Regions from separate parts of the Mesobacillus sp. MER 48 genome, predicted to be linked through region 3. Evidence: riboswitches for the same ligand, from Rfam matches in the RefSeq annotation. Region 3 holds a riboswitch; each other region holds the start of a gene.

The links. Region 3 has a riboswitch for preQ1 ahead of queF (preQ(1) synthase). Riboswitches for the same ligand answer to the same signal wherever they lie in the genome.
Region 1: another riboswitch for preQ1. It lies ahead of queC (7-cyano-7-deazaguanine synthase QueC); the one in region 3 lies ahead of queF (preQ(1) synthase).
Region 2: another riboswitch for preQ1. It lies ahead of M3593_RS15905 (QueT transporter family protein); the one in region 3 lies ahead of queF (preQ(1) synthase).

The regions. Positions count from the first base shown of each region.
Region 1 covers NZ_JAMAUR010000001.1:230,970-234,249, forward strand. Annotated here, with positions in the region: gene queE (7-carboxy-7-deazaguanine synthase QueE) at 1-216, opposite strand, end outside; gene queD (6-carboxytetrahydropterin synthase QueD) at 209-685, opposite strand; gene queC (7-cyano-7-deazaguanine synthase QueC) at 685-1,341, opposite strand; PreQ1 riboswitch class I at 1,395-1,437, opposite strand; gene M3593_RS01140 (hypothetical protein) at 1,511-1,885, opposite strand; gene M3593_RS01145 (hypothetical protein) at 2,142-2,441, shown strand.
Region 2 covers NZ_JAMAUR010000004.1:226,128-229,407, forward strand. Annotated here, with positions in the region: gene M3593_RS15900 (phospholipase D-like domain-containing protein) at 1-1,175, shown strand, start outside; gene M3593_RS15905 (QueT transporter family protein) at 1,327-1,812, opposite strand; PreQ1 riboswitch class I at 1,818-1,862, opposite strand; gene M3593_RS15910 (pirin family protein) at 2,079-2,924, shown strand; cyclic di-GMP riboswitch class I at 2,996-3,078, shown strand; gene M3593_RS15915 (DUF5667 domain-containing protein) at 3,164-3,280, shown strand, end outside.
Region 3 covers NZ_JAMAUR010000001.1:1,184,719-1,187,998, forward strand. Annotated here, with positions in the region: gene M3593_RS06025 (M24 family metallopeptidase) at 1-969, shown strand, start outside; gene queF (preQ(1) synthase) at 1,260-1,757, opposite strand; PreQ1 riboswitch class I at 1,853-1,899, opposite strand; gene deoC (deoxyribose-phosphate aldolase) at 2,166-2,840, shown strand; gene M3593_RS06040 (cytidine deaminase) at 2,877-3,280, shown strand, end outside.

The DNA.
Region 1 (3,280 bases), 950 kb from region 3:
ATCTCCACCTAGTGTTGTGAGCTCATTCCAAATTTCTATTGCATCCATTTGCCTGATTAAATCATTTCCGGACCCATCCCAAGTAAATGCTGAATCACACCAGGCACATGAATAGTCACACCCTGCGGTACGTACAAACATTGTTTTTTGGCCTACTACCATTCCCTCACCCTGGATGGTCGGCCCAAAAATCTCCATAACGGGAATCTTACTCAATCTTCATCCACTCCCGTCTTGCTTCTGCATAGCTTGTAGGAGTTTCATAGAGTCTGACGAATTCAACCCTAGCTCCGTCATACAAGTGCTTTCTGTTTGCCAGAGCATTTGCCATTTGTTCATAAATCCAGACAACCATATTTTCAGCCGTCGTATTCATCGGCGGCAAGGTTTCATTCAAATATCTGTGGTCAAGGTATAGTTCTATTTCTGTCTTCCAAATATCCTTTATGTCACCAAAATCAATCATTAGACCGCGGGCATCAACAAAACCACTCAGACCGAAGATGACTCTATACGTATGTCCGTGCAGATTTTTGCATTTCCCATCATATTCATGAAGATGATGGGCGGCATCAAAGGTAAATTCCTTGCTGACAAGGACACGTTTTGAGTGATATTTTAACTGTCCTCTTTTTATATCTTCATCTATTTTTTGAAGCTGGTCGACAATTCGGAAATCATACATCATGACTCAGCTCCTTCCAGGAACTCATCCAGTCCTTTCTTCCGCAGCCTGCAGGCAGGGCATACCCCGCATCCATCGGCGATGATCCCGTTATAGCAAGTCAATGTCTTTGTCCTGACAAATTCCATTGCGCCAAGATCATCGGCCAGCTTCCATGTTTCCGCCTTATTCAGCCACATTAAAGGTGTATGGATGACAAAGTTATCATCCATTGAAAGATTAAGGGTAACATTCATTGATTTTATAAAAACATCCCGGCAATCAGGGTAGCCGCTGAAGTCCGTTTCACAAACACCTGTTACGATGTGTTTTGCGTTGATTTGACTCGCAAGAACACCAGCAAATGATAAAAACAATAAGTTCCTACCTGGAACAAACGTGGACGGCAACTCCCCGTCCTCTCCATCTTTCACTTCAATTTCGTTCCGGGTCAATGCGTTTGGCGCTAATTGGTTCAGCAGTCCCATATCGAGGATATGATGCTTGATTCCAAGTTCACTTGCAATGTCCTTCGCACAGTCAATTTCTGTCCTGTGACGCTGGTTGTAATCAAATGTCACTAATTCAACCTCTTTAAATTCTTTTAAAGCCCAAAACAGGCATGTTGTACTATCCTGCCCGCCACTGAAAACGACAACAGCTTTCTCGTTTTTCATAAAAAATTCTCCTTTACAACGAAAAAACAGCACCACTAAGACAGCAGTACTGTTTTCCCTTAGTTTTTTTGAGAGGGTAGCTAGAACCTCTTCCGTATAGACGGAATATGTAATTTTGACTTATTCATTTTATCATACATTTTATAAAAGGAAAGCTAAATTTATACCGTCATTTTTTTGTTTTCACCAGGTGCTCTTGCCTGAATCGGAGAGCTGACCACTTTGAGTCTATGGAGACATTGCTTACAGCTCTATAATCAGATAGTTCGCTTACGATCGCAAAAAGAGAGTCGCGGTTGATGTCTGTTTTAACCTTTGAACTCTTCTTCGGGAATGCAATCCAGAAAACTGCATCTTCCTTTAAAGCTTCCAGCGCCTTTGGCAGCCACGCCCTGACTTCGTCACTATTATTCACGAACAAAAGTAAGAAATTATTTTTATCACTCTGCTGTTCACCTTCCACCCCTAAGCGGAATCCATCTGGTGCATTCAATACCAATGTATTGCCTTCTTTAAATCGCAGCTTTTTAACTATTTCATCCATAAAGAACATCCTTTCAGTTTAAACTATTCATTTTATTTATTATAAATTACAACGGGTTAAGAACAAACGACTAGCACCATTCTAATTGTTAGCACCTCCTCTCCGTACATGAATAAAGTGAATGTAGAGGTGATGAATCTTGCCGGAGTGGATTGTGATTTTTTATCCAATAAATTTTTTATCAGCTTATATTCTATATATCTATTTGTACAATCGTAGAATGTATATCGATTTACACCTGGGCAGGAATATAACGATGGTGGCCGCCGCCGGATTAGCGCTGGGAACGGGGCTGATTTTTATCAACTTATATCCTTTACACTTCCTGGAGGCCGCGTTGCTTTCCGTGATTATTGGAGGTTTATCAGGTATTCTATTTGGAAATCTATTTAACTTCAAAACAATATTGACTGGATATCTAATTGGTTTAATCATGGGATTCACGGCACCGATGGCAGGAACTGCCGCTTCTGAAGGGATTTGGTACCTTCTCACGATTGAGATCATTATCATCAGCTGTTTTTGCATAGCTGCCTTCACAATTTACAAAGCTTAAATTCCATTTGAAAAGCTTATTTTAAAACAACGACGTGGTTTTGACAGCTTTTCGCTCGCGACCATCTAACCTGTCAAAATAACGACCGATTCTTGACAGCTTTTCTCTCTACACCATATAACCTGTCAAAATAGCGACGGGTTCTTGACAGCTTTTCTCTCTACATCATATAAGCTGTCAAAATAACGATGGATTCTTGACAACTTTTCGCTCTATACCTATAAACCTGTCAAAATAACGATGGATTCTTGACAACTTTTCGCTCTACACCATCTAACCTGTCAAAATATCGATGGATTTTTGACAGCTTTTCGCTCTACACCTCACAACCTGTCAAAATTACGACGGATTTTTGACAGCTTTTTGCTCTATACCTATAAACCTGTCAAAATAGCGCCGGGTTCTTGACAGCTTTTCCCTCTACACCATATAACCTGTCAAAATAACGATGGATTCTTGACAGCTTTTTGCTCTATACCTATAAACCTGTCAAAATAACGATGGATTCTTGACAACTTTTCGCTCTATACCTATAAACCTGTCAAAATAACGACGGATTTTTGACAGCTTTTCGCTCTACACCATCTAACCTGTCAAAAAATCGATGGATTTTTGACAGCTTTTCACACTACTCCTTCAAACCTGTCAAAATTACGACGGATTTTTGACAGCTTTTTGCTCTACAACTATAAACCTGTCAAAATAACGACGGGTTTTTGACAGCTTTTCACACTACTCCTTCAAACCTGTCAAAATAACGATGGATTTTTGACAACTTTTCTCTCTACACCATCCAACCTGTCAAAATAACGACGGGTTTTTGACAGCTTTTCACACTA
Region 2 (3,280 bases), on a different contig from region 3:
CATTGATCCAGAAGGCGGCACAGGGTGTGGATGTGCGAGTGATTGCGGATTCCAAGGAAGCAGCAGACCCGCATTACGCAGAACGATTTGAAACAATGCGGCTCTATCTTGAAAAAATGAAGCGCGGGCAGGATGCGGTCATTGGAACTGAGGATGATATTGTCATTTTTTCAGACTCACCTATGTTTGCCGTTGAAGACAGTGCCAAAAGAACGGAAAAGGGATTGCCTGCCGGCGTTACAGATATTGAGCAAGTAACTGTGACAGTTGGAAACAGTGATACTACTGGTCGGCTTTTTGTTGAAGCAGAGGAAAAATCGGCAGGAAGCTACTATGGGCCAGGAAACCAGATGCATAACAAATTCGCAATAGTGGATGATCGCTGGGTATTCACAGGAACCTGGAATTTTACCGTGACAGGCCTTTATGGTACTGATGAAAACATGCAGCAGGGCATCCTTGACGGCAACCAAAACCAGATTGTTGAAATTAACTGGCCACAGCTTGCCGGCATCTATGAAACAGAATTCAATGAGATGTGGGGAAGCAATGCATTGAATCCAGATCCAGTTGCTTCAAACTTCAGCACGCGCAAAACAGATAACACCACACATGTTTTAGATATCAATGGTAAGAAGGTTGAAATCTATTTTTCAGCTGGGGATAACGCTGTTGGCAAAATGGCTGATGTGATTCGGAATGAAGCTGACTTTAATACATACTTCTCGATTTTTGCATGGAGCGACCAGGCGTTAGCGGATGAATTGAAGAATAAGTGGGAGGGTTCCTATAATGATATGGAAGGAACCTTGACTGGATTTGATGTGAAAGGTTTGTTCGATTCGGATTTCTGGAACCAGTGGTGGTCCGCGAGTGTGGATATGACAGGGAGGACTGCTTCGCAAACCAGTGTGAACAATCCTAACACACGCTGGAACAATCCCGCACCAGTCTATGCGGATGCAGAAATACGCAAACTTCACAGTAAAACCATGCTGATTGACGCCGATACAAACAGTGACCCTACTGTCATCGTCGGATCGACGAACTGGAGCAACAATGGAAACAATGTTAATGACGAAAACATGCTGATCATTCACGATGCAGCAGTTACGAACCAATTTCTTCAGGAATTCAATGCCCGTTACGTCCAGGCTGGCGGAGTATTGCAGTAGTTTGAGTACAGCATGAGCAAGGAAGAGTTACATCATACAAGAAGGCAAAACGAGTGAAATCGTTTTGCCTTCTTTTTATTTCACTGCCTGTGGAGCAGGGGTGATGGACATTTGCTTTTCCTGACTTTTCTGCTGAACCGTTTATTTAAAATTATACCAACTTCTCAAGATTCACTCGTTTATGGATCGCAAGCATCACTGGGATGCCGACAGCCATTACGATGAATTCACCTGCGGCTGTTGTCAGCCATGTGAACCAGAACGGCAGCTGGAATGCTAGATTCAATTCAAGCGCAATCAGGAACATCGTGAAGGTGAACACCAGAGTATTCACAAACATCCGGCCGATGATATTCTTGATATATTTTGCAGTGAAAATCGTAATCCATAAAGAAATCACTGACTGGCCAACCCCAAAAACAAGGTCATAAGCGATCATCGGGGAAAAGAGCAGGTTTGTTAAAAACACACCTAATACAATTCCGAAGAAAAATTTTTTGTTAAAAACAATCAGGTGGTTGAACATTTCCGATACGCGGAACTGTACATTGGTAAAGCCGAATGGCTGGATAACTGCGGAAACGGCAATATACAATGCAGCAAGAATCCCGTTTCGGACAATCATTCTCGTATTCATTTTCATCTCTCCTAGTTTTTTTACGTGGGATGGTTACGAACCACGATATTTAAAAGCCAAATTTATATTATATAGGATGAAAGACCTTCTCACAATGGCATTTTTCTAGAATAGCAGTTTGGGACTTGGACTCTGATTAAGATAGGGTTTATCTCAGCTTAAAGTATCTTTGATTTAAAATAATACCTGCGATTGGTATAATTTAATGCAACTGGGAAGGTAAAATGACCTGTAAAAATTGAAGTACCTGGAAAGGGGATATAAAAATGTTTAAAAGAGATATAAAAAAGCATTGGACCGTTCAATATGAAGAGAGGGTCATGCCGCATGTGCAGGCAGGAATGGTACTGAACCCGCAAGACTGGAGGGAACTGGACCCGTTCATTCTAATGGCGGAGGACTGGTTCAAGCGCGGAACCTTTTCCGACCATCCACATCGCGGCTTCCAAACGATTACGTTTGTCATTGACGGCAGACTGGAACATATCGATAATCATGGAGGCCACAGCATCCTGGAGGCAGGGGATATCCAGTACATGAACGCCGGCAGCGGAGCGAGGCATGCCGAGGAGGCGGTGGAAAACGACATTGCCCATACGCTGCAATTATGGCTGAATTTGCCTGGAGAGCTGAAAGGCACAACCACTTCTTATCAGAATGTATATAACGAAGAGGCGCCTGTTGTCCCATTCGATGGCGGCACACTGAAGGTCTACTCAGGAGAAACCGCGGGTGTAAAGGGACCGTTGGAACCATTGGTGCCATTTGCTTTATCTGAAATTCGCCTGTCAGAAGGTGCTGAATTCACATATGAGCTTCCAGAGACACATAATGCGTTCCTTTATGTACTTTCAGGTGAACTTGAAGCTGGTGAAAGCAAGACCAACCTAAAGAAATCTTCAGCAGCAACTTTAACTTACAATGATGTTGGCAAAGGCTTAAGCGCCCTATCTTTGAAAGCGAATAAGCGCTCAAGAGTTTTGGTTTACTCTGGCCAGCCAATCAAAGAGGAAGTCGTTGCATACGGTCCATTCGTCATGAATTCAATGGAAGAAATCCGCCAGGCATACCGGGATTACCAGGAAGGGAAATTTGGCGGGGAAGCGAAGTAGCTGTGGTGCAAACTTTAAAAATTTTTATTTATTTTTTCGTGTCGAATAAGTATGATAAAAGTAGAATTAAAATCCGATAAAGGCAAATCCAGGGAAACCTGGGGACGCAAAACTACAGGGGCTAAAGTCATGACCATGCCAGCCAGTTGCCGAAGGTTCACATAGTCGATTTATGTGTGCTGCTCTTCGGACAGCACTTTTTTGATTTTAATTCCAATATATTAGTGGGGGAAATTGGAATGAAAAAGTTTTTCGCATCAACAATTTTGATCGGGTTGCTTGCTTTTGGTACGGGAGTATCCGCAGAGGAAGTTATTGAAACTGCAGATCCCGGAACGACACCAGACGAGTTTTTA
Region 3 (3,280 bases):
GCTGTTGCCGTGTTCCAGGATGCTGAGCCTTTCATGATCTGCCCGGCTATGGATAAGGAAAATGCCAAGAATGCCGGATGGGAGCTTGAAATCCTTGGCTACAGCGACACAGATGATTCAATGGAACTTGCCTTCAATGCGATGAAGAAGCGTATTTCTTCCATCAAGAAGATTGCAATTGAGAAGGAACAGCTGAATGTCGAGCGTTATGAGAAGCTGACTGGACTTGTAGGCAATGGTGAATTCGTTTCAGCAGAGGAAAAACTGCGCCTGATGCGGATGGTGAAAACTGAAGAAGAATTGCAAAAGCTCGGAAAAGCTTGTGAACTGGCTGATTTTGCGATTGAGACAGGAGTCAGCGAGATCAAGGAAGGCAAAACCGAGCTGGATGTCCTTGCTGCAATTGAGTATGAATTGAAGAAAAAAGGCGTTACAGAAATGTCATTTTCAACAATGGTACTCACAGGAAAGAATGCTGCAGCTCCGCATGGCACTCCAGGGCTGACAAAGATCAAGAAAGGCGACCTCGTCTTATTCGACCTTGGCGTTGTGATGGATGGCTACTGCTCAGATATCACAAGGACCGTTGCCTATGGCGAGATTAATAAACAGCAGGAAGAAATCTACAACACCGTGTTGAAAGCACAGCTGAAAGCTTTGGATACAGCTCGTGCCGGCATAGCCTGCTCAGAGGTTGACCTTGCTGCACGCAAAGTGATTGAAGAAGCGGGATACGGCGACTACTTCCCGCACCGCCTAGGCCACGGACTCGGAGTCAGCGTCCACGAGTATCCATCATTGACTAGCACGAATCCATTACTAATGGAAAAAGGAATGGTGTTCACTGCAGAGCCGGGAATCTATGTGCCAGGCGTCGCGGGCGTAAGAATTGAAGATGATGTGGTCATCACCGAGGATGGAATTGAAATTTTAACGAAATACCCTAAAGAATTGGTATTTGTATCGTAAAATAAGCCCAAAAACCGCCTGCTGTCATGTGATCCAGGCGGTTTGTTTTTGATTTTCATTGAGGAAGCTTCTTTTTTAGCGAGTTTCAATTTTTTATAGCGGAAATTTCCTTTTTTATATAGCGAAAAAATTTTTTATAGCGACTTTCCTGTTTATATAGCGAAAATTTCTTTTTTATAGCGACTTTCTTTTTTATATAGCGACTTTTGAATTTTTGTAGCGAGTTGGAAAAAATCCGTGTTTTTTTCCAGTTAAAAAAGAGCAGCATCTGCAGCTGCTCTTTTTCCTAATTAGCGATTATCGACTTTTTCCGGGTACATATCGTGGTTCATCATCCGGTAGTTAGCCATTTCCTCGTATTTTGTTCCTGGCTTTCCGTAGTTTGTGTACGGATCGATCGAGATTCCGCCTCTTGGCGTGAATTTTCCCCAGACTTCGATATATCTTGGATCCATCAGCTTGATTAAGTCATTCATGATGATGTTCATGCAATCCTCGTGGAAATCACCGTGGTTCCTGAAGCTGAACAGATACAATTTCAAGGACTTGCTTTCTACCATCAGCTTATCCGGGATGTAACTGATATAAATCGAAGCAAAATCCGGCTGTCCTGTGATCGGGCACAGGCTCGTAAATTCCGGTGTATTGAATTTTACAAAATAATCCCTGTATGGATGCTTGTTTTCGAAGGTTTCCAATATTTCAGGGCTGTATTCGAATAAGTATTTGGTCCCCTGGTTTCCAAGTAACGTCAAATCTTTCATTTCCTCATCTTTTCTTCCTGCCATTATAAAGCCTCCACTAATGTCCGCAAACGCTAAACGAGGCCGAAAACCCTGCTAATAAAAAAACCACATCCTCATGGATATGGTTGAAATTATTCAAATCCATAGTTTTTTATAGAGGGTGTCCGCTATGAACCTCTCCCGCGATGCAGGATTTGTATTCAATTTATATTGCCACTATAAAGAAATGTCCTGTTAAAGTCAAAAGAAAATTTTACAAAGACAAAAGGAGTTATGACAATCCCGTGTATTTCCAGTTTTTATTTTTACATATGTTCATTAGGTTATTTACATTTGTTCAACCACCTGATATATTATTCATGTAAGTAACACATAATAACTTTGTGCTATATATTTTTGCTCATTATGAAAGCGTTTCATTACATTTTTTTTGGAAAGGGAATGAATTATATGATTAAAGATTTAGCGGGTATGATTGATCACACATTGCTTAAAGCAAATGCAACTGAAGCAGAGATTGTAAAGCTGGCTGAGGAAGCAAAAGAATATAAATTCGCTTCTGTCTGTGTTAACCCAACATGGGTAAAGACTGCTGCTGAAATTCTTAAGGATGCTGAAGGTGTAAAAGTTTGTACAGTAATCGGCTTCCCTCTTGGAGCTGCAACTTCTGAAACAAAGTCATTCGAAACAAAAAATGCAATTGAAAATGGCGCGACTGAGGTTGACATGGTCATCAACATTGGTGCTTTGAAGGACAAGCAGTATGACCTTGTTGAAAAAGATATCAAAGCTGTTGTTGACGCAGCAAAAGGCAAAGCATTGACTAAGGTGATCATCGAAACTTGCCTTCTTACTGATGAGGAAAAAGAAATGGCTTGCAAGCTTTCTGTTAGTGCAGGAGCTGATTTCGTCAAGACATCTACAGGATTCTCAACAGGAGGAGCAACTGTGGAGGACATCGCTTTGATGAGAAAAACAGTGGGCCCTGATATCGGCGTTAAGGCATCAGGTGGCGTTAGAAGCCTTGAGGATGCACAAAGCATGATCGAAGCTGGTGCAACAAGAATTGGTGCAAGCTCTGGCGTAGCAATTGTCAACGGATTGTCTTCTGACTCTTCATACTAAGCAACAAAAATACCATTTGGGAATGGGGAATGGACGATGGATAAAAAGACGCTTGTTGAAAAAGCTATAGAAGCAAGAAGCACAGCATACGTTCCATATTCTAAGTTTCAGGTTGGCGCAGCAATCATTACGAGCAATGACAATGTCTATCTTGGCTGCAATATTGAAAATGCCTCTTACGGACTGACAAACTGTGCCGAAAGAACTGCCATTTTTAAGGCTGTATCCGAGGGTGATACAGAAATCAAGGCGATTGCAGTAGTCGCTGATACTGAAGGTCCTGTTTCTCCTTGCGGTGCCTGCCGCCAGGTTATTGCAGAATTTGCGACTGAGGATACTAAAATCTATCTTTCGAACCTGAACGGTGATGTGAAGGAAACGACAATTGATGAGATCCTGCCGGGATATTTTACATCCAAGGATATGGACAAAGTCGATCA